3 regions of the Cytobacillus sp. Bva_UNVM-123 genome follow, and region 3 is predicted to be linked to each of the others. Evidence: riboswitches for the same ligand, from Rfam matches in the RefSeq annotation. Region 3 holds a riboswitch; each other region holds the start of a gene.
The links. A riboswitch is a leader RNA that binds a small molecule or an ion and turns the genes downstream of it on or off. The one in region 3 is predicted to bind cobalamin.
Positions count from the first base shown of each region.

Region 1 (10,323 bases), 490 kb from region 3:
ATTTTCTTCAAAGGCATGAATTAATTCCCCGTGACTTCTTGATGTTTCAATTGAAATGACATCGGCATCGAGCGCTTTGATAGCATTGATAATATTTTTAAAGTCTGAATAACACATATGGGTATGAATTTGTGTATCGTTTTTGACAGACGTTGTTGCCAGTTTGAACGCATAAACTGCAGAATCAAGATAGTCTTTTTGCTTCTCATATTTTAAAGGCAGCCCTTCACGAATGGCTGGTTCATCGACTTGAATCATACGGATTCCATTTTTCTCAAGTGTTTCAACTTCTTGTCGAAGCGCAAGCGCAATTTGATTTGCTACTTCAAAACGTGGAATATCATCGCGTACAAACGACCAGTTTAAGATGGTAATTGGACCTGTCAGCATTCCCTTTACAGGTTTGTCTGTTAAGGATTGGGCATATACAGTTTCTTCGACTGTCATTGGTTCTTGATAGGACACGTCACCATATATAAGCGGCGGCTTCACACATCGTGAACCATATGACTGTACCCAACCGAATTTCGTAAATTGAAAGCCCGCTAATTTCTCACCGAAATATTCAACCATGTCTGTACGTTCAAATTCTCCATGTACAAACACATCGAGACCAAGTTCTTCTTGAATTTCAATCCATTTTTTTATTTCTGCTTTTATATATTTCTCATAGTCTGCAGCATTTAGCTCGCCTTTCCGCCATTTTAAACGCTGTTTTCTGACTTCTTGTGTTTGTGGGAAGCTTCCAATTGTTGTAGTGGGGAGAAGTGGCAATTGAAAGGCCTCCTCCTGCAATCCTTGACGTACGCTAAACAGTTCTTGCCGCTCCGCATTATACGTATGCAGTTTGTGGATAGCCTCCTGAACTTCTTTATTGTTTCGAACGGATGAATGATTTAATGCTTCAATCGATTCTATACTCGTAGCAATGTCTACCTGTATCGTTTCTTTCCCTTTGTTCAGTCCTTTTGTAAGTACAACAATTTCATGCAATTTTTCATCAGCAAAAGCTAATGCATCTGTTAAAATCTCCCCCAGCGCTTCTTCGTTTTTTGTTGTTACAGGCACATGAAGTAGGCTTGATGAGGGCTGTACAATGAGTTGATCTTTTGAAACGACCTCTGCAATCTCCGTAAGAATAGAGAACCTATCATCAAGATTTGCACGCCATATATTACGCCCGTCAACAACTCCAGCAGCAAGTATCTTATCTTTCGGAAAACCATACTTTTTCAAAGCAGCAAGATTCTGACCAGAATCATGTACAAAATCAAGTCCAATTCCTTGTACAGGAAGTGAAGTAATATCTTCATAATGTTCGATGCTCTCAAAGTACGTTTGCAAAATCACCTTTATTTTTGGTGCTGCTTCATGCAATGCTTGATAAATATTATGGCAGAATGCAACCTCTTCTTTTGAAATCGTAGTTGCTAAAATCGGTTCATCGATTTGTACCCATTCGACTCCCTCTTGTTGTAATTCGCGTAAAATGTCCGCATAAAGAGGGACAAATTGATTTACAACTTTTTCCAATTCACTCTCCTCATAGCCCTTTGAAAGTTTTACAAATGTTAAAGGTCCTAACATAACAGGCTTTCCATCAATATTAAGTTTTTGTTTCGCCTCTTTATAAAATTGAAGTGGACGGTTTTCGACAAGAGTAGGAACTGCTTCGTTAAGTTCTGGAACAATATAGTGATAGTTTGTGTTAAACCATTTTGTCATTTCAGCTGCAACCGCACCTTTAGTCCCTCTAGCTATATCAAAATATGTTTCAAGCGATACTTTACCTCCGCCGTATTCAAAGCGCTTCGGGACTAAGCCAAACATAACAGCTGTATCAAGTACATGGTCATATAAGCTAAAATCTCCAACTGGGATCAAATCAATGCCCTGAACCGCTTGCTTCTGAAGATGCTGCAAGCGAATCTCCTCCATTTGTTTTAAGAAAACCTCTTTTTCCAATTTACCTGCCCAAAACTGTTCAAGCGCTTTTTTCCATTCGCGTTTTTCACCAATTCTTGGATAACCTACATTCGAGCTTTTTACTTTATTCATATAATTTTCCACTCCTTATCCGTTTGTATTTTCGTCCTCAACAAAAAATCTCCCTTTTCAAATAGAAAAGAGAGATTCATACACATGCTAACTAGAGTTGAGACCTTTTGTTTTTCTCAACATGTATTCCTCACTCCCCCCTATACATCCGTAGGTACAAGCGCATACAACAGGCAGGTCTCCTGACTTAGGTTCATTGCTTCTTATCCCTTCCCATTTCAATATGAAACAGTGGTCAAATGATAAGTTGCTCCCCATAACAGTGGCGGGACCGTGCCGGAATTTCACCGGTCTTCCCTTTTAAGCTGAGTAAATGATTCACACAGCACCTGAAGCATTTTGTATGAAATTTTAATAAGAAAAGCATTGAAGCAAGACAATCTCTTAGTTTATGTCTTTCAAAAGACTAAAAACCCCCCTATTTAAAAATAGAGAGGTCTTCATCACCTATGGATTACTCTCTTATTTGTCAAAGCATATGCTTTGCAGGAATTAGCACCTTTTTAACAAATCGTTAAATGGTTGCCGGGCTTCATAGGGCCAGTCCCTCCGCCTCTCTGAATAAGAGTTTTTAATATTTTATAATTTTTTGAATTTGATAATCATATTAGCATGATAAGCGAATGCTGTCAAAAGAGTTTTAAAGAATTAAGCTTTAAATCAACTATTTTTTCGAATCGGGAACATCAAATCCATGACAGTGTGATTATCATCATGACTTTGCTGATAATATTCAATACCGTAAGTGTCAGCTAATTCATATTCTGATCCCTTAACCCAATTGTATAAATGATCATATGCCGTATAGGCTTTATCTCTAGGACCGATATAGGTTGTGCGTGCGTAGGTATTTGCTTGAAATATGAAAGATTCCATGCCGTCGGGAATATCATTGACACTTGAAACTTCAACCCCTGATATCCACTTAAACTTGTCCGTCTTATAATTATAATTGGGAGGGTCTATAAAAATACCAATCGAGTTGTCATTGAGCCTGTTTTTAATCTCTGGAATACGTTTGATGAATGCTTCAAATAATGTTGGGATGTTTCTCTGTTCTCGTTCATCACTAAGAAGCGTTTCTAATGTCATTCCTATTACTTTAAATGATTCTTTTTCAATAATCAGCGTTTCCATTTGTTTCTCCCCCATTCTATTTTGTTCTAATAGGGACATTTGACAAATACTTATGAAATCCTTCTACAAAATTGATAAAATTGAATATTTTGGAATAAAGTCCAGTTTATTTATCTTTTTTTGGATAGTAGGAAAACCCGGGATATTTAACAACAGGCCATTTCTCCTTGCGTAGTGAGTCTATTAATTCTGATCCAATATTCAAGTTACTCTTAACTAATTCTTTAGGAGTTAATGCCATCCATTGATTCAGAGACACGTCTTCAAAGCGGTTGCTTTTAAACATCTCTAAAAACCATAATGTTTCATTACCGGTGTTTTGAATATAGTGTCCAGTAGCAAATGGTACATATCCGACATCACCAGCTCTGTAATCAAAAGTACGCGCCGCACCATTTCCAGCAAACACAGTCATTCGCCCTTCTCCGGTCAAATAATACTGCCACTCGTCTTTATTAGGATGCCAATGAAGTTCTCTCATTGCACCTGGTTCAATCTCAACGAGAGCTGCAGCGATTGTTTTTGATATCGGAAAGTTAGAGGAGTCCACAATTCGAACACTACCACCAGGCGTTTTCATTGGTGTTTGTTTCAACAGCTCATGCTTGAAAGTTAAAGGAACTTCTCCGTAAGGTGACTGGACTTCTTGATTTTCCAATGTACCTGGCACCTCCCCCTGATAGATATATACTTGTTCAGAAGGAATGGAGTTAAAAGCACTCTCTGGTACTCCGAAATTGGCAGACAGAGCATCTTTTGGGGTATGTGCTAACCAATCAGAAATGGATAAGGTAGAAAGATCAGAAAAGTTGCCATCATCGAAGACAAGCAGAAATTCACAATGTTCCAACCCTTGAATCGAATGTGGGATACCTGGAGGAAAATACCAAAGATCGCCTGGGCCAACGTCGGCGATGAAATTTCGACCTTGCTGGTCAACTGCAGTTATACGCGCCCGACCTAACAGCATATAAGACCATTCTGCTTGTTTATGCCAATGGAGTTCACGTACTCCGCCAGCCGTTAAACTCATATTTACTCCTGCAAGGGTTGTGGCGATAGGAAGTTCCCTTATGGTGATCTCGCGAGACCATCCCCCGTGATCTAATTTCATAGAAGTATCTGAGAATGAAAATTTCAGGTTCGGGAGCAAGCCTGCATCTGTAATTGGCGGGACGAGCATATTTGGATTTTGAAGATCCCGCATAATATTCCGCGGTCCGGAGTCAACCCCTCCGGCTCCATCACTTCGGATCGGTTGAGGCACATTCCCAGTTGCTTGATTCATTGTTCGGTTTTTCATCACTACGCTCCTCTTTTAAGGGATTATTGAGGGAAAATTCTTTTTCATAGTGTATGACTTGGGCTTAGAATGGTTACTGTGCCTATTGGAAACTAAGTTTTTTACAAATCAAATTGTGACAAATATAAAAAAATCAGTGCCTATGAGTCAGCACTGAAATGATAGTAAACCACTAAAGTAAAGTTATTCCATTCACAGCAGTTAATTTCCTTCCTGTTCTCTTATCTTTTCGTCTAAGTCTAGTTCGATTATTTCATTAGTATGAATGTATTCCTGATTTCTTTCCTTATAACTAACTGGAATAATTTTAATCTTACCGCCTTTTAATGCCACAAAACGATTATAGTTTAAATAGTGGGATTGTTGTCCATTTAACGCTTGTATTCCTTCTCCTTGTTCATTCTCTATTTTAAAGAACACATCCTCAGAAATATTCGTCATTTTATAGACTATTCGGCTCTATTGGGATCTACTAACATATAGTCTTCTAATTCACGTTGAAGTAGAAATTTTTTATATTGTCGTTGATAATCAATCGCCTTGTACTTTGTAATAGCGGCGATCCAGTTTTTCAATGAATTTTTATCCTTGTTGTAAGAAGTAATGTTTTGCCAAACTAAGAGGAGTACATCATCAAAGCATTCATCTTGAATGATTTCTAAATTGCCTAAGTATTTCTTGGTAATCGCCTTGATGATCCCTCCATACTGATCAACTATATAAAATAGTGCTTTTTCATTCTTTGCGATCAATTGCTCCACTACATTGTCTTCTATAATTTTCATTTTCTACCTCCAAAAAGGGCCATTCTATTGTTATTACGGAAGTACATGGGGGATATCTATCAAAATATGAAAAATTCTTTTTTAAACCATAGGCTTAGTTAAGAACAAAGTTGATCTTTTGCACCTATTGATTGGAGCTGAAATCATTTATCCACCTGAGCACCCTTATTTAGAAAATACAATTCCTTCTATGAAAGCAGCATTTGATCATGGTGCAGACATAGTGGAATTAGATATTCAGTTAACGAAGGATCAAATATTAGCTGTTTTTCATGATTACACTTTAGAGTATCGGACAGATGGGAAAAGTGAACTGAAGGACATTTTGATAGCAAGTCCTCGGGGATTTGTTCTTCAACATCACTTTGAAGGACATTTTACTTGCAATTCCTCGAGAGTTTGTCCTTCAGTATCACTTTGAAGGACATTTTGACTGCCATTCCTCGGGGGTTTGTCCTTCAGCATCACTTTGAAGGACATTTTGACTGCCATTCCTCGAGAGTTTGTCCTTCAACATCACTTTGAAGGACATTTTGACTGCCATTCCACAAGGATTTGTCCTTCAACATCACCATGAAGATTATATGATGAATAAATTGAAGAAACTAGATATTGGCTATCAATATACAGCTGATAATGGAAAAAGTTATCCATTTCGTGGCAAAGGCTTGGTATGATGCCGTGTTTGTGGCTTTTCCTAATATGGAGCTACATTTACCCTTAAATTATGCGAAGTACTTATGGGGTTGCCCAATAAATTTATTGGTAGAATGGAATCAGTTAATACGTGTGTCGTAATCGTAGAGGGAAATGGGAAATGGTCAGAAGGGTTCGATACAAAAGAAAGCCTTGAAAAAATTCCAGAAGGATATCAGGGGTATATATGGACAAATAGGATAGATAAAATTACTAAATAACTTTCTAGATATGATTCATCCAAGACAAAGTGTGTTTTTTATTTTAAAAAAATAGTCAAGATCGAAGGGAAATCAGGTGAAATGCTTGGTTATCCTTCGGCTAATAAAACCACATTAGGTGTCGGGTCTAATGTGGTTCATAGCTCTTATTTTTGTCCTTTTTGATAGATCCTAAGATTTTTTAAGAAAAAAAACATTTTCCTAGTCTATTATCGAATAATAATATACGGTCTCATCATTTCATAATCCTCATGCTCCAAGATATGACAATGCCATACATACAACCCTGTGTATGGACCAAACTTCATGATTATTCGAGTAACTTGCTGAGGATTAGCTCGAACGGTATCTTTCCATCCTTCTTCTTGTGGCTCTGGAGAAGTCGCCGGACCCGTATATTGGATAATTTTATCTTTCTTATATGTTTCTACATCGAAATCTCTCCGGTCTAAGACTTGAAAATCAATTAAGTGAAGATGAATCGGGTGTGAGTCTTTTGTCAAGTTAAGTAAATACCATACTTCGGTCGAATCCAATTTTGGATTTTCTGTTATAGGAGCATCCCATTGTTTATTATCTAATAGCATAAATTCACGACCATACTGATCCATATTGTCATTTAATGTTAAGTATCGTACCTTTGCTGCTGATTGTTCCTTTATTTTAGGAAAAGGGATCATAAAAGCCGGAATAGCACTCGTATCCACATTAGACAACGGCAGAGTCACTCTAAATTGCATGACTGTACCAGTGTTTTCATTAACCGGATCTCCCCTGGGAAAAGGAACGGGGGCATCATTTGTCACGACAATATTCTTTCCTTCAAGATTTGTAAAATCAATGATAACCTCAACTCGTTCTGCAGGTGCTAACACGATTTCTTTTATTCCTATAGGGTACTGCATGAATCCACTATCCGTCGCAATTTGATACATCAGTTGTCCTGAATCAAGCTTAATCCTAAAGAAACGCGTGTTGGACGCATTTAGCAGCCTAAATCGATATTTACGTGGTTCCACTTTCAAAAAGGGATGTACTTTGCCATTCACGATAATGGTATCCCCAATAAACTCAGGTACGATAGACGTTTTTAAACTCGGAATTGGTTTATCCGGCTGCTTCGGGTAATAAAGCGAACCATCCTTATTAAAAGTCTTATCTTGAAACATAAGAGGGATCTCATATTTCCCACTTGGTAAATTCAATAAACGTTCCTGTTGGTCTCTGACAAGATAGAATCCTGCCAATCCAGCATACACATTAAGCCTCGTGATTCCGAGGGTATGGTCATGATACCAAAGGGTGCAGGCACTATTACAATTATCATATTGATATACTTGCTTTCTAAAAAAACGACCGACTTGTTTGAATCCCCTAGTAAACCAAGCCTCCGGGTATCCGTCACTTTCCCATTCAACACAAGCACCGTGTACATGTACAACCGTTCTTACATCAGGCACATCCTTGTGAGCGCCATGAACCGTATAATCGATAGGGAAGAGATGTTTGTCTGGAAGATTATTGTTCCATTTAATAAACACTTTTTCTCCACTTTCAACATCAATTGTAGGTCCGGGGTATCCGCCTTCGAATCCCCAAACAGTGGTGTCATCTAGCTCACTATGAAATGAATGCTTGAATTGAGTCATATTTACTTCGTAATAAGTGGAAAACTGATCTTTCCGTCGAGGTTTTAAAATAGGTGGAATAGGGAGTTCATCTTTAAATTTAGAGAGAATTATTTTTGAAGGATTTTGTTCCTTACTAAGATTGGTATATGGTTTGGAAAAATTGTTCAAATTATGGGAAACGCCATCTTTATTATTCACTCACATCCATCCTTTTCTTACTCATTCAAACTTCTGTTTTTACTAATCATCACCCATTCAGATTGCAAAATTTTCACAAGGTTAATCGCCATTCCCTCTATACTGTTTTTAAATTATGCATGATGGGCTTGGTCGGATACAAATAGCAGAATACAGTTGCAATAATATTCGGTCACAACTGTAAAATGGAAAGGATTTAAAAGCCACAAAGGAGCTTTGACTTTCTGTCATATTGGTTTCATTTATTAACTTACTACAATAAAAAAACTCTGCCCCGTTAAGAGCAGAGTTACAAGCAGCCTTTTGTATGATTAGGATAGTTAGATATTTCAGAAAAAAGGCTGTCAATACTTTCTCTACAGCCTTTTCCACAATTTTCGTGATTTCCATTTGTTGCTTGTTTGTCCTTTACTCCCACCAATGCTTCATTTCACTGAAACCAACATCCCAAAGCTTAGCGTTCCCGGAAACGATAATTGTAATTTCATTTACCTCGTCAAACGGTCTGTATGAGGTGCAGCATAATTTAGAAAGGATAAGATGAGTCTTATTGTTTTTTACGCCAGATTAAATCTTCGTTTAGATAATTATGTGTTGCACCTTCAGGATATCCAAAATAATAAAGCGTCTCACCTTCTTCATTAGTCGCTACTGCATTCAGGAAGTCAATTTGCATACTAAAAGGAAAAAGAAAGTGAATTCGTTCCCCTTCTTTAATACTTTTCCTTACTTGATTATCTTCTTTCCCTGCTTCAATGTATGCTACTTCATCATCATAAGACTCAACAACTAGTAGAGAAAACTCATCATTTTTACTTGTAACACTCATTCCACCAATTGTTCGAACTGGATTTGTGGTCATGGGTATAAAAGTTGAAAAGCTACTATAATACAAAAAAACTGTTCTTTCAGTTAAAACTGTTCGGTATATCCCTTCCTTCTCATTTTTATATAAAAAAATCTGTGACTTTCCTGTATCAAATTTGTCAACTAATTCATCATCTTTTGTTAAGAAACTATGATTATTTGCAGCACTTATCGCGGTAAATCTATACCCACTTATAAAAAGAATAAATATAATTACAAATAATAATGGTATTATAGATCTTAATTTTTTCATTTAGAGTAACCCAATCCTTTCATTACTCTTAGTTCAATTAACCTGCTCGAAATATAAGTAGAATCTTTTCAAAAGCACAATCTATCATTACCACAATCCCTATTTGTTATTTGTAAACAGGTTTACTATCCTCATTCCTCATTGAATTTGCGGTTAATATGTTATCTTTATTGCTTGAAGTTCCATTCTCGTGCTGAATTAAAATAATGGAGATAAACACAATTACCCATATTACATTTACAAATGAATTATTAGAAAAATCAACAAATAAAAAGAAAGGAAGTCCATAATCATTCAATGTGTGTACGATAATCGGTATCCATAAATTTTTTGTTATGACATATAGATAAATAAATATTTGCCCCATTAAAAATAACCCAAAAAGACGATTAATAGCCATTGCATAATCTAATTGGTCAAAGCCACCAAAACCTGTTATTGTATGAACAAAAGCAAATAATACCGAGCTTATTAGCATAGCGAGAAAGATGGCATGCCTTTTTTTCAAGTAATTTGATAATAGTATAACAAGTAGAACTGGTAAAAAAAGTCTAAACATTGCTTCCTCATAGAGAGCAACCCCAAATACCAACCCTATAAATGAACCAACTAAATTTAAAACGCCTATTTCTGCTATCAAACTAGAAATGGGTTGGTTTGAAAGCAGTTCTACTCCAAGAACAAAACCATTAGAAATAAAATAAATAATTAATAAATAGAAAAATCCTACTTTTATTTTATCTAAATGGACTACCTCATGAATCACCCTCTTGAATAAACTAGATGGGAAGATTAAAAATAATACAAATGAAACGATTAGAAAAGAACTTGCATTTATTAACAAGTTAAAATCTAATAAACCGTATGAATATTCCCATAATTCTTCAGTTGCATTCTCTATTGGTGTCTTATATGTTTGTAAAAATAGACTGAAAAAAATGAAAAAAATAACAATTGATGACAGAGACATGATAACACTTTTATTGCTTGCTTTTTGATTAAACGTAACTTTACCTGTTAATTTTAATAGAATGAAGCTCCATAAAATACAGGCTAGGAAATTTGCAAAAATAGAAAATAGAGTATAGTTATCCTTTAAAAGATTGCCCAGTATCGTTGAAATCATAGGTGTTAAACAGAATAAGATAATTGGAAAAGTGAATGAAATAAAGCC
Region 1 is NZ_CM177772.1:299,170-309,492, reverse strand. It holds gene metE (5-methyltetrahydropteroyltriglutamate--homocysteine S-methyltransferase) at 1-2,058, opposite strand, end outside; cobalamin riboswitch at 2,214-2,406, opposite strand; SAM riboswitch class I at 2,518-2,626, opposite strand; gene KDN24_RS01595 (GyrI-like domain-containing protein) at 2,719-3,195, opposite strand; gene oxdD (oxalate decarboxylase) at 3,302-4,498, opposite strand; gene KDN24_RS01585 (hypothetical protein) at 4,700-4,939, opposite strand; gene KDN24_RS01580 (sigma factor) at 4,948-5,283, opposite strand; gene KDN24_RS01575 (glycerophosphodiester phosphodiesterase family protein) at 5,402-5,704, shown strand; gene KDN24_RS01570 (hypothetical protein) at 5,817-5,960, shown strand; gene KDN24_RS01565 (multicopper oxidase family protein) at 6,410-7,942, opposite strand; gene KDN24_RS01560 (hypothetical protein) at 8,577-9,149, opposite strand; gene KDN24_RS01555 (CPBP family intramembrane glutamic endopeptidase) at 9,256-10,323, opposite strand, start outside.
Region 1: another riboswitch for cobalamin. It lies ahead of metE (5-methyltetrahydropteroyltriglutamate--homocysteine S-methyltransferase); the one in region 3 lies ahead of KDN24_RS03870 (ABC transporter substrate-binding protein).

Region 2 (10,323 bases), 1.7 Mb from region 3:
TTGTTCAAATATACATAAAAATGTGATTTACCATACTCCATTAATTGATAAACTATCATAATTATGGTTACATTTGCAATTTAAATAATAGAACAAAAGGGAGCGTTGAACTTGAAAAGTTTGACGATCCCTTTTGTAGTATGATGAAAAAAGTATGTTATTTTATATTCTGTATATTCTTTACTATATTTAACATATTCTTAATTATCCCAATCACAACCTGTGGTTGATCAAGATGTATTAAATGCCCAGCATCATTGACAATAATATGTTGTTTATTCGTTGATAAATCACTAAGTTCTCCTTGAAATCTCATCCAAGCAGCCATCGATTGCTCTGTATGAAAAGGTTGTTGACCACCTGTAACCACGATTAAAGGAATATCTCCAAGTGATGTAGACATACGGACTTGTTCCAAACTTTCTTCAACCTCATTTAGTGTTCCTTCCAGAGTAAACTGATTATAATACGATTCCTGAACTTCTTTCGTAAATAAAGAGGGTAATATTTTATTTTGATCTTCATGAGCCGAGTCTAAGAGGATTACTCCTACAACATCCTCTGGATATGTACTTGCAAATAATCGAGTATTCAATCCTCCTAAAGAGTGACCCACTAATACATATGGAGGTTTTACACCAGCTTTTTTTAGCAATATACGTAAATTCTCTACACTTTGTTGACTATGGCGTGGTCTGTCATCCATTCCACTTTTACCAATACCTGCTCTATCATAAATAAACATTTTTGAGAACTTTGAAACTTCATCTTTTATCGGATCCCAGTTCTCTAAATTGACGCCATAGCCAGAATCAAAAACGAGAGTAGGGCCTTCATGATTTTCTCCTAACATTTCATAGTACAATTCGATACCACCTATATCTAGTTTTTGTCCTTTTTTATTTTCAATAAATTCACCCATATGCAACCCTCCATTTTTTATAATTATGTGAAAAGGAAAGTTCGCCTTCCAATGAAGAATGAACGATCAAACCTCTCATCTGAAAATTTCAAGTTTTAAAAAGTTCAATTTAATTGAACTCATCTTAACATGTATTGATTTTATTCTCAAGCTAAAGTTTAATATAATTGAACTATTACTTTGGTTAACAAAGGATGTTGAAAATGAATGAATTAGGAAAGAGAATAAAAAAGTTGAGAATAGAAAGAGGATTGACTATTGTAGAACTAGCTGATAATAGGATGTCAAAAAGTATGTTAAGTATGATCGAAAATGGGCGTGCGAATCCTTCGATGGATAGTTTGAAATTTATTGCGCATCAGTTAGGCTGTGATCCGCAATATTTACTAGGAAACGCTATATCAGATGAACAAAAGTCCTTGTTTAATAAATTGGAAAAAGCGTTTGAAGAACATAATGAGGAAGAAATCATTCATTTAACACAGGGTATTTTTGATCAACAGTTTCCGATTTCTTTTGAAGCAGCAAGGATTTTGGAGATCTCTGGAAGGACATTTATAAATTTCGATCAGAAACGTGGAAAATTATTAATAGAACGGGCAATAACCATTTATGAACGACTATCCCTCTATAGCCATTGCGTGGCAGCTAAAGTATTTTTAGTTGAATTCCGTGCAAAAGAAGGAAAGTACACTGATGCGCTGAAAATGTTACAAAATGTGAGAAAAGAATATGGTGAAAAAGCAACAGTGTTTGATATGCTCGTGGAAATAGAAACGAACTTCGTTGAAATGGTCATACTCTTCGGGATAGGTGACTATGAATTAGGAAAGAGAAAACTCAATCAATTAATTGAAATTTCAAAGCGTAAAATGGTTTTTTATAAAATGGATAATATTTACCGGATTGCAGCGTTCCAAGCCCTTCTATACAACAACGAAAATGATTATACCTATTTTATTAAGAAGTCTGAGCAGTTTGCGATTTTTACTGATAATGATCGCTCCTTGGCTTTTACACTGTTGCTTCAAGCTCATTATTACAATCAAATACCTAAAGATTATGAACAAGCCCTTTTTCATTTAGATAAGTTTGCTAACTTAGTAAAAGGGAATGTTGGCACCGATTATTACTATCTAGAAAAAGGGAAAGCACTAATAGGAAAAGGACAAGTGGAAGAAGCACTTGAAGAATTTGTGCAATTCAAGATGCCAAATAATATTAATTACCCACTTGAACTATGCATTCTTTATACTGCTGAAGCATATAGGGCGAATTGTCTTTTGCAGCTAGGGAAAGCAGAAGAAGCACTATTTTATGCTGAGAGAGCAGCTAGTCAGATCGATTCATTACCAAAAACACCATATCAGGATTTTATTAAACATACTTTAAAATTAGTACACAGCAAAATAAAATAGTTTACGAAGGTATACAGCAAGCATAATCAGATCCTTATCTTCCACAACAGGGCGCAATTCAGCAGCAAGAATCACGCTCTTTCTTTATTATAAGAGCCAGATTATGTAATAACAGAAATGATAACATGTTTCTATAGCATTAATCGATTGAAACAATAGTCTTTCTTTGAAAGGAGAAATTAAATGAATGTAAAAGTCCCTATTGTCGTCCAAAAAATTCTTAGTGAGTATATGGCAATATTTAATACACAAATTCCCAATACCCTGGAAGGTCTATATTTACATGGTTCAATTGCCCTTAATGCTTATCATAATGGCTCAAGCGATATTGATTTCATTGCATTTGTAAACCGTCATTTAACGGATAGAGAGGTAAAAATATTATCCAAAATTCATAAACAATTAAATAATAAATATAAAAAAACAGGAATGGACGGATGCTATCTTCATTGGGAAGACATAGGTAAGAAAAAGACAGAAACAAAAAAGTGTTTATACGTAAACGAAGGCAAGGTAGGTAGGAGTAATCATGTTATTAATCCGATTACATGGTGGATTCTAAGAGACAAAGGGATCAGCATTATTGGTCCGGAGATAAGTTCATTTCACTTTGAAGTTGATGAAACGGATCTAGTGGAGTATGTACTAAACAATATGAACACCTATTGGGTGAATCGTTTAAACACAATTGAAAGATTTAAAAGAATAGTACTTTTATTACCAAACAAACTAGTGGATTGGGAAGTACAATGGATTATTACTGGAATATTACGTCAATTCTATACACTTAGAGAACATGAAATCATTTCAAAAGTAGATGCATGTAAATACGCTATAAACTATATGCCAGAAAGTTGGCATAACATCACTAAAGAAGCGATAAGTATTCGAGAAGGATTAAACATACGTTACTGTGATTCCAAGAAACAAAGGGTTCATGACACAATACAATGTATGAACTACATTATTGATTATTGTAATAATATGTATAAAACTCAAGCTTAATAAAGACAAGTTAATTAATAGATAAATTTTTATTCAATTAAAAGTTTTTCGAGGAAAAAAAGAAATTAGATAATTTATATACATTTGGGAATAAAAAATGTAATAGCCGAGATAGAACAATTTTAAGTAGTGTGTTCTACGTTCATTCGGATATTTTTCTGCAATCAAGCGCTATTCTTTAGCATGAATGATAAGATAAGTAAAATTCATACAAACGTAAATGGAGGTGAGAGGCATTGTTAAGGGTCCTTTTAGAGTTAATTCGAATTATAGTCATTTTTGTTTTTTTCTATGGAATTTTAGGTTCCCTTTTATATAATGTATACTCAAAAATTGGCATTACTATTGAAAAATATGGCTGGCTGGGTTATATAGCAATTCTGCTTTTATTTATTCTTCTGTATAGGAATAAATTGCAGTTCAGCGGTTGGTATACCGGTAAAGGTAGAGAAAAACTTCCTAAAAAAGTATCAATAATCCTTGTTTCAATTTCAATCTTATTATTGGTGTTACCAATGATTTTAAATTTCTTAAGCTAAACGCGGGTAGTGTTCGTCTATCAAGCTATGTATTTAACTGACCAATTAAAAAAGGAATTAAATGTTGAATTACCAGAAGACTTAGCAAATTTATTAAATGAAACAAATGGTGTTTTCGATAATTGGAATTGCCCTTTGATTTGGTCTACTTCTCAAATGGAATCACGAGGATGATAGTCGGAAATGGGTTGCGGCTACATTAAAACATTTTATTAAAGAATGGATTACTGGTAAGATTAGTGTTTAAACACGAACTCTATTACTTGGCACTAGTATAAAAAGTAAGGTACTTTTATGTAAGTAGATGGGAGGTAGATAAAGCGCATGCTGTTAAGAGCGTCAGTGATTGGAATGGGAGGACATCCTCTCCTCGGATTTGATTCGAAAACATGTGACAAGATTTACGAGATAGATTCAAAAGGAAAAAAGTCTTACTTTATTTTAGTGAAGGTGGGATCATCATACCATCCCACCTTTTTGTTCAATTATTAACGACGACGGCGACGTCTTCTTCTTTCTTCTTCAAGATCTATATTTATGTTTAAATCTTGATCTTGGTCATTTTCCTGATCTTGTTCTGCTCTCACTTTAGCATTACTACGGCTATTAAGATTGATATCAACCCTAGAATTACCTGAATTCGTAATATTAGCACGTGCAACGTTTGTATTTTTATCGGTATTTCGAACATCTGCCTCTGCTTCTGTGTTCGTTCTATTTCTTATCTCCGATTCAAAATCTGTATCAAAATCCACATTTACATTTGTATTTCTATTTCTATTATTTCTTCTTGACATATTTATCGACTCCTTCGTTACTGAAGTTTTTGAAAGCATTTCTAGCTTTAAATTCAGATATACATTATCTTTGTGTCTGTTTGGTATCAATAATTACCTTTATAAATCCAATCCTTTTCCTGTTTTCTCTCGCTTAGATGTCTCCTCCTTCTTAATTGTATTTTTCTTTTAAGCCATAAAACTCTCTTTTTAGTTTCCACAGTAATACAGTATTCCTTTCGTATTCATGTTGTATAGACTAATCCCATAGATACGTTTATTTTTTTCACCTTTTTGTTTAAAAAAGCATTTCGGAGTAAACACTCTCATTGCAAAATTCGAAAGAAAAAAATAATTTACTTGCTCCTAAACCCTTGTCCATTTCACATTCCTAAAAAATTCATATTTCTATTATGAAGGAGGTAACTCTTTTTTTATGGGTACCCTTCGATACGAATATAGAAAGATAAGGGTTGCATAATGAATTGGGAAAATCGAAGAAGCTTATGTCAGGAATTTGCCAGAATTCTTGGGGGTGCGGGGAGTTTAGATGAGAATGGTGTATGTCTAGTACAAAAATTCCGTACATTGGATTTTACGATTCTTGGGCGACCAAGTAAATCTCCATTAGTTATTCCACAATTTTTTTCGTTTGAAGATGTTGATCGAAACGGCAGGGCATTAAATTTAGGTGAAACGGTGCTATTACAACAGGTTTTAAAGTTTACAAAATGATATCGACCAAATATAGTTTTAATTAGAATTACATCTTTAAGAAAATATTAACGTTAAACAATATAGCATCCCAATTCAAGCAAAACACAAAGGAGATAGAAAATTTTATGGAATTCTGGGAATCAAGTTTTATAGAAAAACAAACGATGTGGGGATTTGAAGCTACAGACTCCGCAATTATAACAAAAGACTTTTTTCTTAAAAGGAATGTTAAGGAAATTCTAGTACCAGGTATTGGATATGGTAGAAATGCAAAAGTTTTCATTGACAGTGGAATAAATGTTACAGGAATTGAAATTTCCAAAACAGCAATTGATTTGTCGAGGCAAAATGGTCTTGATATGAACATTTTTCATGGTTCAGTAACTGATATGCCTTTTGATAATAAACTCTATGACGGTATTTTCTGCTATGCACTTATTCACTTATTGAATAATCGTGAGAGAGCTAAGTTTATTAAAGATTGCTATAATCAGTTAAAGCCTAATGGATATATGATATTTACAACTGTTTCAAAAAAAGCTCCCATGTTTGGTAAGGGCAAACAATTGGATGAAAACTATTTCGAGATAATGGAAGGCGTAAAAATGTTCTTTTTTGATTCTGACACTATAAAACAAGAATTTGGAAAATATGGTCTAGTAGAGTTTTCAGAAATGGACGAGCCAAGTAAGGACATGAAAAATAAGCCTCCAATAAATTTTATAATGGTAAAATGTAAGAAAGAATTATAAGGAATCATACAGATTTAGTTTAATAAGAATAAAGTGATTTTTAGGAGAACTTCATACTATAGGTTTCCCATTAAAAAAATGCAAAAGAAGAATTGAAGAGATTCGGAGGTTTTTTTATGCTAAAAGAGGCTACGTTACAAGATTCAAAAGAAGCTGCACACCTAGCTTTATTACTTTGGCCTGATCACACGTTAGAGGAATTTATTCAAGAAATGACACATCTTATAGCCCAGCCAGATGCGAAGGTTTTTTTAGCTTTTCATGACAACGAAACGGTTGGGTTTGCGCAATGCCAACTTCGATATGATTATGTTGAAGGGACAAGCTCAAGTCCAGCAGGATATTTAGAGGGACTTTATGTAAAAGAGGACTTTCGTAAACAAGGCTTAGCTAAGAAATTAGTGAATGCTTGTGAGAATTGGGCTAAGAATAGAGGATGTCATGAATTTGCTAGTGACTGTGAATTAGATAATGAAGAAAGCTTAGCAGTGCATCTTAATTTGGGATTTAGTGAAGTAAACCGTATTATTTGTTTTAAAAAAGACTTATAGGATTGACGAAATTTTGGATCTGATACGATTGAAAAAAACGAATAACACTTTCGGCAATCAGGCGTGATTCTACAGCAAGAATGACGCTCTTTTTTATGTTAAAGGACAAGAAATTTCAATAAACACCATCCTTTTCACTTCTCTAGCCTACAACTGGAATAGGTACTCATCTTTGTTATTCAAAATGAATATGTATTGTTGAAACCATATTAACTAGGGAGGAATCTTCATGGGATACTTTGTGAATATAGAGCCAGGTGTTAATTTATATGTAGAAGATGTTAACCAGGGGGGAAATAAGACCATCGTATTTTTACATGGCTGGCCGCTAAGCCATAAACAGTTTGAATATCAGTTTAATGTTCTTCCTGCTATGGGCTATCGTTGTATTGGTATAGACTGGAGGGGCTTTGGCAAATCGGATAAACCAATGGGAGGCTATACTTTTAATAGACTTGCAGATGATATTCGCACAGTTGTTGGTACACTTCAAATAAACAATTTTACACTTGTAGGTCACTCAACCGGTGGGGCTATCGCAATTCGATATATGTCTCGTCACAACGGTTTTGGTGTATCAAAGCTTGTTCTTATTGATGCTGCTGCTCCAACTGGATTTACCGCAGAAGTCGCTCATCACTTTCTTAAAGAAACTTTAAATGACCGGCCCAAAATGATGCAGGACGTAACAGATGGATTTTTCTTTCAATATATAACTAAACCATTTTCAGACTGGTTTTTACAAATGGGATTACAAGCAGCAAGTTGGTCGACAGCTGCTATTATAACCACATTAAGAGATGAAAAGCTACATGCGGATCTTCCAAAAATTAATGTCCCTACTTTAATCACTCACGGTATTCATGACAAAGTTATTCCATATGCACAGGCTAAGGAACTAAATGAAAACATAAAAAATTCACAGCTTGTTCCGTTTCAATATAGTGGTCATGGCCTTTTTTGGGAAGAACGTGAGAAGTTTAACCAACTAATAACGCAATTTATTTAGTGAAACAATGGCTCTTTTTCCAATGTGTTATGGATGAAATAAGAGATAGAATTAAGAGATTTAGTGAAATTGAGGAATAACATAATTTTGTAATCTATGAAAAAGGGTTTTGTCTGCAACTGAAGCACCTCTCGTATATTGAAAAATATTTGTGCCAACTCTATTGTCGTACTCCAACGAAGGGTAAATTAGTCAGGCTTTCTTCTACTTAATCTTATAAAATTATTGTAAATTTTCCGAAAAATTGATATGTTTAATATGTAAAATTAAATAGGTGTAGAAACAGGTGAAGTAAAATTATGTGTTTTACCTCTTAAAAGGGAAGTCGGTTAGAGTCCGGCGCTGTCCCGCAACTGTAATTGGGAGCAATTCGAAAATGCCACTGTTTCCTGTAAAACGGAAATGGGAAGGATCGAAAAGCGATGATCATAAGCCAGGAGACCTGCCTGTTTTAGCAAACATCAATACCTACGCGGATAGGGGGTGTTAAGTGCGGAATAGTGGAGCATGTTTTCTATTTTATAATAGACATGTTTATTTAGGTATTCGTTCGTAACTTAACAACTTCTTTAGGAAGTTGTTTTTTTATTGGACTAATTTTTATGAAGACCTCATTTTGGAGGAGGACAGCTTTGTTGGGATCAGTAAACGACTTTATTAATTCTTTTAAAACGTGCATTATGGATAATTACAATTTAGCCGAATCTTGTACAATTCAAGAAAAATATGCGCAGCTAGTAAGAGAAATAACAGACCGTAAAGAGGGACTAGAAGAAACAAAAATTCTTATGCAAAATGTTGAAAAGGCTTACATGATCATAAAACAGGATCTATTTGGAGGAGAGGAAGAAGAATGGAGACTGAAATAAACTATTTTCCGGGACTTGAAGGGGTTGTGGCGTCAGAAACGAACATATCTTTTCTAGATACTGTTGCTAGCCAGATCATTATTAAAGGGTACGACCTTATCCAATTATCCCAAACGAAAGAGTATCTGGACATTGTCCATCTTTTGCTTGAAGACGAATTGCCACTTGATACAGAAAAGGCCTCGACTGCAGAAATACTTAAAAGTGAATATGAAATCCCTGAAGAGATATTAAATGTTTTTAAATTACTTCCTAAAGAAACGCATCCAATGGACGGACTTCGGACAGGGATATCCTCAATTGCAGGCTTTGATGTCCAAATTGATGACCGTTCTATTTCTGCTAATAAAAATCGTGCATATGGGTTGTTAGGAAAAGTCCCTAATATTGTGGCCAATAGCTACCGCATTATTAATGGCAAAGAACCGATTGAGCCACTCAATGAATTATCCTACAGTGCCAACTTTTTTTATATGCTAACAGGGAGAAAGCCTTCTCCAATGGAAGAGAAAATATTTGACCTTTCGCTCGTTTTATACAGTGAGCATGAAATGCCCAACTCAACTTTCACAGCCAGAGTGATCGCTTCAACACAATCCGATTTGTATGGTGCCCTGACTGGTGCAGTTGCATCTTTAAAAGGAAATTTGCATGGCGGAGCGAATGAAGCAGTCATGTATATGTTAAATGAGGCAAAGACAGTTGCAGGCTACGAAAAAATGCTAGAGAAAAAACTACTGAATAAAGAAAAAATTATGGGATTCGGACACCGTGTATACATGAAGAAGATGGACCCTAGAGCACTTATGATGAAAGAAGCGCTCAAGCAGCTTTCGGATATGAAAGGGGATGACCTTCTTCTACGAATGTGTGAAGCTGGGGAGAAAATGATGGAACGGGAGAAAGTGCTCTACCCGAACCTGGATTATTACGCGGCACCTGTTTACTGGATGCTTGGCATTGAGATTCCTTTATATACACCTATTTTCTTCAGTTCCAGAACAGTTGGATTATGTGCTCACGTCATAGAGCAACATGCCAATAATCGACTTTACCGGCCGCGTGTGCACTATACTGGAGCTCGTCCAGCCAATTAAAGTAATAGAGAATTATTTATTCTACAAAGCTGAAAAGAAAGGAAGATCCAAATGAATAAGACGAAGGAACAGACGAAAGTAGATGTATTACTGCAGGAAATTGCCGATTATGTGCTCGATAAAGAAATCACAAGCTCTGAAGCGTTTGAGACAGCGCGCTATGTATTGCTCGATACCCTTGGGTGCGGAATCCTTGCATTAAACTATCCTGAATGTACAAAGTTACTTGGACCGATTGTACCTGGGACAACCGTTGAAAATGGCTGTCGGGTGCCAGGGACGTCGTATGTGCTGGATCCAGTCCGTGGAGCCTTTAATATTGGCTGTATGGTTCGTTGGCTAGATTTTAATGATACATGGCTAGCTGCAGAATGGGGTCATCCTTCAGATAATCTTGGCGGCATATTAGCGGTAGCAGATTATTTAAGTCGTGTACACTTAGCAGAAGGGAAAGAGCCTTTAACTGTCCGTGAAGTATTAGAGATGATGATCAAAGCACATGAAATTCAAGGTGTACTGGCACTTGAAAACAGCTTGAACCGTGTCGGACTGGACCACGTGTTATTTGTCAAAATTGCTACTACTGCGGTTGTTGCAAAAATGCTGGGTGGAACACGTAAGGAGATCATCAATGCATTATCCAACGCTTGGATAGACAATTCCAGCCT
Region 2 is NZ_CM177772.1:2,448,240-2,458,562, forward strand. It holds gene KDN24_RS12170 (alpha/beta fold hydrolase) at 158-922, opposite strand; gene KDN24_RS12175 (helix-turn-helix domain-containing protein) at 1,126-2,340, shown strand; gene KDN24_RS12180 (aminoglycoside adenylyltransferase domain-containing protein) at 2,524-3,345, shown strand; gene KDN24_RS12185 (hypothetical protein) at 3,582-3,884, shown strand; gene KDN24_RS12190 (hypothetical protein) at 4,373-4,681, opposite strand; partial or broken gene KDN24_RS12195 (DUF1259 domain-containing protein) at 5,141-5,374, shown strand; gene KDN24_RS12200 (class I SAM-dependent methyltransferase) at 5,503-6,129, shown strand; gene aac(6') (aminoglycoside 6'-N-acetyltransferase) at 6,246-6,680, shown strand; gene KDN24_RS12210 (alpha/beta fold hydrolase) at 6,910-7,689, shown strand; cobalamin riboswitch at 7,957-8,153, shown strand; gene KDN24_RS12215 (hypothetical protein) at 8,325-8,558, shown strand; gene mmgD (citrate synthase) at 8,543-9,655, shown strand; gene prpD (2-methylcitrate dehydratase) at 9,707-10,323, shown strand, end outside.
Region 2: another riboswitch for cobalamin. It lies ahead of KDN24_RS12215 (hypothetical protein); the one in region 3 lies ahead of KDN24_RS03870 (ABC transporter substrate-binding protein).

Region 3 (10,323 bases):
AGAAGTTTTTTAATGAAAAATTACTGTTCTGCTTGTGGAACGGTTTATGCATGCCAAGACATTTCCTTTGATGTCTATCAAGGTGAAGTAGTGGGAATTGTTGGAGAAAGCGGGAGTGGAAAGTCTACGCTCATGAAATGCTTATATTTTGATCAAGATGTGACAGATGGAGAAGCTTATATATCAACATATGAAAACGGTCAAAGAAATCTTTTCCAACAATCGGCGCAAGAAAAAAGATATATTCGCAATCATGTAATGGGAAAAGTGTATCAAAATCCTTTTTTAGGTTTAAAGATGGATTTCTCTTCAATTGGCAATATCGCAGAAAAGCTTATATCTGCTGGCAGCCGCCATGTATCACAAATGGAAGCAAGGGGAATGGAGCTTTTAGAGAAAGTGAATATCCCAACCCATAGACGTAAGGAAGCACCGAAGAACTTTTCTGGTGGTATGCAGCAACGAGTTCAAATTGCGAAGGCACTTTCTAATCGTCCCCCACTTCTTCTTTTAGATGAAGTGACGACAGGTCTTGATCTTTCAGTTCAAGCTAGTGTTCTAGACTTGATTAAACAATTGCAAAGAGAATGGCAAATTAGCATTGTGCTCGTATCACATGATTTAAGCGTCATCCGTATGTTAGCTGATCGAACATTCGTCATGCTTGAAGGGAGAGTAATTGAAGAAGGGCTGACAGACCAAATACTTGAGGATCCACAGCATCAATATACACAGCAGCTTGTACATTCAATGCTTTAAGCGTATTTATGAGAAGCTTGCCGATTTAAATAGTCCAATACAATGGAGGAATTGCTTTTGTATTTAATTACAAATGGAAGATTAATTACAGAGGAAGCTGTTTTAGAAGGATTTGATCTTTTAATCATAGATGACAAGATTAATAGAATCGCGCGAAAAGGGGAAATGAATGCGAATCCTACTATCGAAATCGTCGATGCATTAGGAGGCTATGTTTCACCTGGCTTCATTGATATTCATTCTGACTATATCGAACATATGGCTGCCCCGAGACCAACTACTTTAATGGATTTTCACTTAAGTATACGAGAGTCGGAGAAGGAGCTTATTACACATGGCATTACGACAATGTTTCACTCACTTTCCCTTTATAAAACGACTGAATACACGTATAAACCTATTCGCGAACCTAATAATGTTAAAAGATTAATCGATATTATCGAAGCGACGCATTATGAGAAGCATTTAATCCGTCACCGTTTTCATGCCCGCTTTGAAATAGATAATACAGATGGATTAGATAATTTGAAAGAATATATTTCTGACAAAAAGGTTCACCTCGTTTCATTTATGGACCATTCTCCAGGACAAGGCCAATATCGGCATCTCGAAATATATCGTAAGACAGTGAAAAGCTATAACAATATGAGTGATGAAGCGATTGATGCGATTATTTACCGTCATCAGGTAAAGGATAAAATTTCGGCTGATGATATGAGGGAAGTAGCCCAAATGGCGAATCGCAATGGAATTGCGGTTGCCTCACATGATGATGATTCAATGGAAAAACTTGAGCTAGTAAAGAGCATCGGCACGACGATTAGTGAATTTCCAATTACGCTTGAGATTGCCAAAAAAGCGAAGGAGATGGGGATGTATACGATTGCTGGAGCTCCAAATGTTCTCCTTGGCGGGTCACATAGTGGAAATTTAAGTGCAGAGGAAGCGATTCGAAATGGCGTGATTGATATTCTTTGCAGTGACTATTATCCAGCAGCTATGCTTCATGCAATCTTCAGTTTAACTGAAAAGCAAGGACAGAAACTAACGGAAATGATTAAGCTTGTCACGTTAAATCCAGCGAAGGCTGTCAAGATGGAGCAGGAGATTGGCTCCATTCGAGAAGGAAAGAAAGCGGATTTACTCATTATTGAAAAACTAGCAGACGGTTTTCCAGTTATTACAGGAGTTTTTGTTGATGGCAAACTAATTCAAAAGACAAATTATCGAATTTGATTCTTACGAGTGGAAGTGGGTGAGCATGTGGAGCATTTATTGGAGATAAAACATTTATCCAAAACCTTTACCCTTCACAATCTTGGTAAAAAAATTCAAGCGGTAACGGATATTAATCTTGCAATCAAGCAAGGGGAGTTCGTCGGGATAACTGGAAAGAGTGGCAGTGGAAAATCAACGATTTTAAAAAGCATTTATGGTACGTACAAAATTCAAGAAGGCAGTATTTTATACCATTCGAAAAAATTTGGCCCGATTTCTCTTACAACGGCTTCAGCAAGGAAAATGATCTATTTGCGTAAACATGAGATTGGCTATGTGTCGCAGTTTTTAAGTGTAATGCCAAGAACGACTGCGAGAGAGCTAGTGAAGCAATCTCTATTAGAAATGGGAACAGCTGAGGAGCAAGCTTTTCAGGAAACGGAAAAAATACTCAAGCATTTTGAACTGGATCAAGAGCTTTGGGATAGTTATCCTGCAACATTTTCAGGTGGGGAAAAGCTTAGGCTAAATATTGCTAGAGCAATGGTAAAAAAACCCCGCCTTCTCCTCCTCGATGAACCGACTGCTAGTTTAGATGAAGACTCAAAAAGAAAAGTAAAAATGTTAATTGAACAGCTTATGAAAGAAGGAACAACCATGCTTGGAATATTTCATGATCTAAAGTTTATGGAGCATTTATGTGACCGAGAGTACAGTATGCAGGATGGAGTTGTTTCAAACTCTATTTCAATTCATTCCTAAATATTCATAAATTTTACAATCTCTTAACTTATTATAACGTGAATTTAACAGTTCCTTTATTTTCAAATTGTATAGTTAGTAACGGAGATGACAAACTATTTTGGAAATGAAGTGTACTATTTATTGAGAAGGAGAGTTGGAAATGAAGAACACAATTTTGTTAATGATTTCGTTAATCATGGTAGTTGTTTTTGCGGGTTGTTCAACTTCTGCAGGATCGAAGGAAAAAGATACACTTATCATCACATGGCTGCCCAATGAGTCAGGTGCAGATTTAGGAGAAACACGTGAAGCTATTGGAGAAGTTCTCGAAAAAGCAACTGGCAAGAAAATTGAGCATAAAACAACAACAGATTATCTTGTCGCAATTGAAGCGGTAGCGAATGGAAATGCTGATCTAGCATTTTTAGGTGCACAAGGTTACATAGAAGCAAATAAAAAGAATAGTAAAGTTCAGCCATTAGTTGTTCCAAGTGGCGAGTCTGGTACACTCGATGATGCCGTTTATTACAGTTGGTTAGCGGTCCAAAAAGAAAATGCCGATGAGTATAAAAATGGCAATGATTACTCAATTGATCAAATTGCCGGAAAGAAATTCTCTTTCGTATCAAACAGCTCTACTTCCGGTTTCAAAGTTCCATCAACTGGAATTGTTGATTATTTCAGCAAAAAGGATGAATTCAAAGATTTAACAGCTGATGACTTGCTTGAGGGTGGAGGAGATAAGTTTTTTAGTGAAGTATTGTACGGAGGTTCACATCAAGGTTCAGGGGTTAATCTTTTAACAGGGAAGGTAGATGTAGCAGCGTTTTGTGATACATGTGTGAGCAATTATGTGGAAATCGTAGAAGGGGAAGAAAATCGCCCAGGTTCTATTTATAAAGTAAGTGATGGGGCAGCAGAACCGTTTAATACGGTTATTGGAAAGGAGTTTGCACTAATTTCAGTTACGCCTGTATTAAATGCCCCATTTGTCGTAAATACAGAAACGGTCAATGAAGAATTGCAAAAGAAGCTGCTCGACACATTAACTTCAGATGAAGTAGCAAATAATGAAAAAATCTTCGTTCCTGCAGAATCCGAATTTAAAGGTTTATTTAAGAAAAAGTCTGGAAATGAACGGTTGGTTAAAGCGGAAGATTCTTGGTTCAATCCGATTCGTGAATTGTCTAAATAATAGACACGAATATGTTTGAAAGGAAGTTAACATATGACAGCGTTACTCGAAATAGCCCATGTATCGAAAAAGTTTGGCAATGATACGAAAGCGTTATCCGATGTTAACTTCTCTGTGAGAGAAGGAGAGTTTGTTTCCATTATTGGTCCATCTGGGGCGGGAAAATCAACTCTCCTTCGATGTATTAATCGTATGATTGATGCTTCAAGCGGAGAAATCAATTTTGATAACGTAAATGTCCTTAGCTTAAGTAAAAGAGAGCTAAAGAAAACACGGACTAAAATTGGCATGATTTTTCAGCATTATAACTTAGTGAATCGACTTACTGTCATCGAAAACACTCTCCATGGCAGACTTGGCTTCAAATCTACCTTAGCTGGTATGCTTGGTTTGTATTCTGAAGAAGAAAAACAACAGGCGATAAAAATATTAAAGGTACTAGGCTTAGATGAACAGATCTTTAAACGTTCAGACCAATTAAGTGGCGGACAAAAACAGCGAGTTGGTATCGCTCGCGCCCTCATCCAAAATCCAAGAATGCTGCTTTGTGATGAGCCGATTGCCTCCTTAGACCCAAGTTCTTCAAAAGTCATTATGGATCATCTTAAAAATATTTCAGAAAAGATGGGTATTACCGTCCTCGTTAATCTTCACCAAGTTGATGTCGCATTGAAGTATTCAGATACAATTATCGGAATTAATAGTGGGCAAGTCGTCTATAATGGCTCACCGAAAGAGATTACTCCAGATGATATTCACCGCATTTATGGCTCTGAAGCTGGAAAACTTATTTTTAATACGGGTGAAATTCATGCGGGTTGACATTTTTAGGAAAAAGAAGCTTAATTCTGCTGGTTTAATCCTCTTAGTCTGTGTGGTTACCTTTATTGCGATAACAATTACTGAATTTAGTCTAGCAAAAGGATTTGCAGCTGTCCCGAAAGCAATCCAATGGTCATTTTCGAATTTTTATCCGACGAAGGATTCGGTAACGAAGCTACCGGATATATTCGCTAAATTAATTGAAACCTTGCTCATTTCTGTTGCAGCAACAACTGTTGCTGCTTTGCTCGCGATGCTATTTGCGGTGCTAGGCTCAAATACGACGAGGGTGAATGCTTTCTTTGGCGGAATTTGCCGAGCGATCGCCACGATCTTTCGTAATATTGACATTACTGCTTGGGCGATGATTTTACTGTTTTCATTCGGACAAAGCTCATTGACGGGCTATTTCGCCCTATTCTTTGGGTCATTTGGATTTTTAACGAGGGCATTCGTGGAAACGATTGATGAGGTGAGCGGCAGTTCGGTTGAGGCATTAAAAGCAACAGGAGCAGGCTATTTTTCAATTATCTTTCAATCTGTCATTCCTTCTTGTATACCACAAATCATCAGCTGGGTGTTGTTCATGGTTGAAACAAATATTCGCAGTGCTACATTGATTGGATTGCTTGCTGGTTCAGGAATTGGATTTGCTTTTGATCTTTATTATAAAAGCTTAAATTATAATGCTGCTAGCCTTGTTGTCATTGTCATTGTGATCTCCATTCTATGCATTGAGTTTGTGTCAAACTATGTGAGGAGGGTCATTTTATAATGGAGATAGATAATAAACTCGAAAAATTATCGTCTAAGGCATTGTTAACGAATACTCCTCCAAAACGAATCCGAATAAGACCATTAACGAAAGCAACAATCGTATTGCGGAGTACACTTGTTGTTTTAGCCATTTTGACCGTTTATGCTTTTTATACGCTTGATTCGAAAGATGTGAGCCTTGTTCAAGGTTTGGTTGCAACGATTCAAAATATTAAAGTGATGTTTTTGGAGCCGCAATTTAATCACTTTACCTTTACACATGCATTGAAACAAGTGATGGTTACATTAGGGCTTGCGTTTTTAACAACGATATTCGGTGCGATCATTGCTGTCGTTTTAGGTTTATTTGCAGCGCAAAACTTATCTTCAAAACGTGTGTCCGCTATTATTAAGGGATTTGCTGCATTTATACGAGCGGTTCCTACTGTCCTTTGGGTATTGATATTTGCCGTTGCAGCAGGTTTAGGAAGTGTTGCCGCTGTCATCGGAATGACCTTTCACTCGGTTAGTTATTTAATTAAGGCATATTCTGAATCATTCGAAGAGCTTGATAAAGGTGTAATTGAAGCATTGCAGGCGAGTGGGGCAAGCTGGTGGCAAATCGTTTTTCAAGCGGTGATCCCTTCATCGATTACGTATATGATTTCTTGGACATTTTTAAGATTCGAAATAAACTTTGCTGTTGCCATTGCTATGGGAGCTGCAGCTGGTGCTGGCGGAATAGGCTTCGATATGTTTATGGCAGGTAGCTTCTACTATGACATTCGAGAAATTGGCACTGTCACCTATTTTATTTTAACTGTTGCGATTTTGCTCGAATTACTTGCAACCCAAATAAAAAAACGGTTAAAAGTAAATATTTAGTTTTTTCGAAAGAGTCGGCGGAATTTTCATGCTGCCTCTTTACATTTGTATTAAATTATTTTAAAAGGAAGCAATTTTATATTATTTTTGCTAGAATAAGGGGAACTTATATCATACAGATGAATGCTTAGCTTATTTTAGCTAAGTGGAAAGTTTGAGTTTATTAACACACTAAAGTAGAATGAAGTTCAAATAATATTAGCATTTATAATACCGCATAAGAAAAGCTAGGGCATTCACCGAAAGGACTTGGTGAACGCCAAGTTTTTCTAACTTTTCGGAGGTTTCAAAGTTGAAAAAAAGGAACCATAATGTTCGCGATATCATTTATATCCATTTAAATGAACGTGAGCAATACGTCGTTACATATGGAATTGAATTTGTAGAGTTTGCGGAATCTTTATTTGAATCACTAAACAATTTACTATTGTTAAAGCACCGCTTTGATGATGGTGATTTTAATATGCACACTTTGCATGAGTATGTTCCGAGGGAAAAGCTAAGCAAGCTGATGGAAGAGGATGTATATGGGTATGGTGACTTTTGCTGGATCGATTTTGAGGAGGAAGAATCCTTAAATGAACTATCGGAACAAGGAATTGCTGAACTTCTTTATCTCGGTCATATGAAAGAACATTTGAAGTCGCCTTTTTATAATCAATTAAGCAATCGTTACGTATATTTAGCTCATGATGATGGCTTTATAAACAAAACATATTACCGAAATTATAATAATTTTTATAAAATGCTCGGGACAGTAATTCCAAGCAAAATAGACCAAATAAAGGTCGAAAGATCCCTGTTTAGTTTCAAAAAACCAAAACCATATCCACCAATTCCAAACGAGATTTTCACCTCATTGAAATCTTTTATGAAGGAAGGCGTTCTTCTTTCCATTAAGGATGCAGAGCAAAGCCGAGTAAAAATGGAAGTTCCCATTTGGGTAATCGGTGATTTTGCTGATATGGATGATATGTATGAAGAATATGAAAGCGTTGTAAATCAACCTTGTGAAGCAAAGCTCGTTTTTGATAAAAAATCGAGAGTGTGGAAAATTATTAGTTCATAATACGCTATTCTGCTAAATTATCGTGTATAATCGAAATTAGCGGAAAATTTCATATATAAGACTAGAATGGGTGTCTTCGTTTTTGAAGACTTAAAAGGGAAGTTGGTGTAAATCCAACGCGGTCCCGCCACTGTAAATGGGAGCTTGCTGCAATGGCCACTGTACTAAAAATGTATGGGAAGGCGCAGAAAATAGCGATGACCATGAGCCAGGAGACCTGCCTGCTTCTACTAGCACCATCAAACCTACGAGGATAGGAGGTGTTTGACAGGTTAGATTTCCTTTGTTTTTCTAATTTACCTATGCAAACATCTCCATTTCAAGTGTGGAGATGTTTTTTTTGCTAGTACGAAAATTTAAGTTTATTAACGTACTAAAGTAAAATAAAGTTCAAATATTAGTCGCGTTAATAATACCGCATAAGAAAAGATAGTGCATTCGCCGAAAGGACTTGGCAAATGCGAGTTTTTCTAATGAAAAATGTTAAATGTGAAGGATTTAAGGAGGAAATAAAAAAATGAAAAAGCTTTATTCATTATTATTTGCACTTCTACTAGCAATGGGGGTATTGGCTGGTTGTGGTGATAATGCAGACAAACCGAAAGACAACACAGAAACAGAACAGAGTACAGGAGCAGATGAAAAACAAGATGCAGAGAAGGAAGCAGCTGCTTTTCCAGTTACGATTAAAGACGCTCTTGATAATGAGGTAGTTATTGAAGCGAAGCCAGAAAGAATCGTTTCTTTAATTCCAAGTAACACGGAAATTGCTTTTGCGTTAGGATTAGGCAATGAGGTTGTTGGTGTGAATGATTATGATAATTACCCAGAAGAAGTGAATGCAATAGAAAAAGTCGGCGGTATGGATTTTAATGTTGAGAAAATTATTTCTTTAAATCCTAACCTCGTTCTAGCTCATGCTTCAAGCGCACATAATTCAGAAGCAGGTCTACAACAATTAAGAGATGCTGGAATTACTGTCCTTGTTGTGAATGATGCGAAGAACTTCGAGGAAGTCTATGATTCAATTAATATGATTGGTACAGCATCAGGAGAGAAGGAAAAGGCAGACAAGCTTGTGGCTGACATGAAAGCAAAGCTTGATGAGTTAAAAGCAAAAGCGGAGGAGATAAAAGCAGAAGACCGTAAAACGGTTTTTGTTGAAGTATCCCCAGCACCTGAAATTTATGCGGTTGGTGTAAATACGTTTATGAATGAAATGCTAACGATGCTTCATGCAGATAATATTATTACTGAAGAAGGATGGCCGAAAATAGATCCTGAAGCGATTATTGAAAGAAATCCGGATGTTATTATTACAACTCACGGATATTATACTGAAGACCCAATTGCAGATGTATTAGGAAGAGATGGCTGGCAGGATATTTCTGCTGTGAAAAATAAACAAGTGGTAGATGTGAATTCAGATAAGGTTACCCGTACAGGCCCAAGGCTTGTCGAAGGAGTAGAGGAACTTGCAAAAGCGATTTACCCTGAAACATTTAAATAATAAGTTTATTGCTTATTTGCTTGCTGTGGCATTTCTTTTTACGGCAATGCTGTTGGGCATTTCAATTGGAACAGTTGCTGTTCCAGCGATGGATATTATTAACATAATCGGTGCTGAAATCTTCCGCTTCTCACCAAATGAAAATATTGATTCTATGTATGCGAATATAGTCATGAATATTCGCTTACCTAGAGTTATACTAGCAGGTTTAGTAGGGGCATCTCTCGCGATAGCGGGGGCTGCCTTTCAAGGATTATTAAGGAATCCTCTCGCAGACCCATATACACTAGGAGTCTCATCTGGTGCCTCTGTGGGAGCAGTCATTACGTTATTCTTCGGTATTTCCATTCCATTTGCCGGTTTATTTACACTCCCATTGTTAAGTATTCTTTTTTCATTTATCACGATTTTTCTCGTTTTATTATTTGCCCGTCAAATTGAACGCTCGATGAAAGTGGAAACGATCATTTTAACTGGAATCATTTTTAGTTCTTTTTTAGGTGCTTTAATTTCACTTATGATTGCTTTAACAGGGGAAGAGCTGCGACAAATTATTGGCTGGCTTCTTGGCAGTGTATCGATGAGAGGCTGGGCTTATATAAAAATTATTCTGCCATTTTTTGCGATTGGTTCGATTATTCTTTTGCTGAATAGCCATGAATTGAATGCGATGTCTTTTGGCGAGGAAAGGGCTCAGCATATCGGTGTGAATGTTCAAAAGAGAAAGATGATGATTTTAATAGCAGGTTCAATCCTAACTGGTGCTGCCGTAGCGGTATCAGGAACCATTGGATTTGTTGGTCTAGTCATCCCACATTTGACAAGATTGTTATGGGGTCCTGACCATAAGCATTTATTGCCACTATCCATTTTTACAGGAGGCGGCTTTTTAATTCTAGCGGATCTTGTAGCAAGGACCATTATCTCACCGACAGAGTTACCGATTGGAGTCATTACCGCCATCATTGGAGCACCGGTTTTTGCCATAATCTTAATGAATAGACGAGCGGAAAGTAGAGGATAAAGGATGCTTAATGTTCAACAATTATCGGGTGGATATTTTGGTTCATCCATCTTAAAAAATGTGAGCTTTCAATTGGATAAAGGGGAGCTGCTCGGAATATTAGGTCCGAATGGAAGCGGGAAAACAACATTGCTCAAAATGCTAAGCGGGATACTACCTTTTTCAGATGGAGAAGTTTTATTGAAAGGAAAATCATTAAAAGATTTTTCCGCAAAAGAATTAGCAAAAATCATTGCTGTTTTGCCGCAGCATTCTAGTGAGGCCTTTTCTTATACAGTGAAGGAAACGGTTGGGCTTGGCAGATATGCTCATCAAAAAGGCTGGTTTCAAACTTGGTCAGA
Region 3 is NZ_CM177772.1:786,639-796,961, forward strand. It holds gene KDN24_RS03830 (ATP-binding cassette domain-containing protein) at 1-759, shown strand, start outside; gene phnM (phosphonate metabolism protein PhnM) at 817-1,995, shown strand; gene phnL (phosphonate C-P lyase system protein PhnL) at 2,023-2,739, shown strand; gene phnD (phosphate/phosphite/phosphonate ABC transporter substrate-binding protein) at 2,882-3,916, shown strand; gene phnC (phosphonate ABC transporter ATP-binding protein) at 3,950-4,738, shown strand; gene KDN24_RS03855 (PhnE/PtxC family ABC transporter permease) at 4,728-5,513, shown strand; gene KDN24_RS03860 (PhnE/PtxC family ABC transporter permease) at 5,513-6,379, shown strand; gene KDN24_RS03865 (hypothetical protein) at 6,672-7,448, shown strand; cobalamin riboswitch at 7,500-7,688, shown strand; gene KDN24_RS03870 (ABC transporter substrate-binding protein) at 7,966-8,958, shown strand; gene KDN24_RS03875 (FecCD family ABC transporter permease) at 9,005-9,982, shown strand; gene KDN24_RS03880 (bifunctional ABC transporter ATP-binding protein/adenosylcobinamide amidohydrolase) at 9,986-10,323, shown strand, end outside.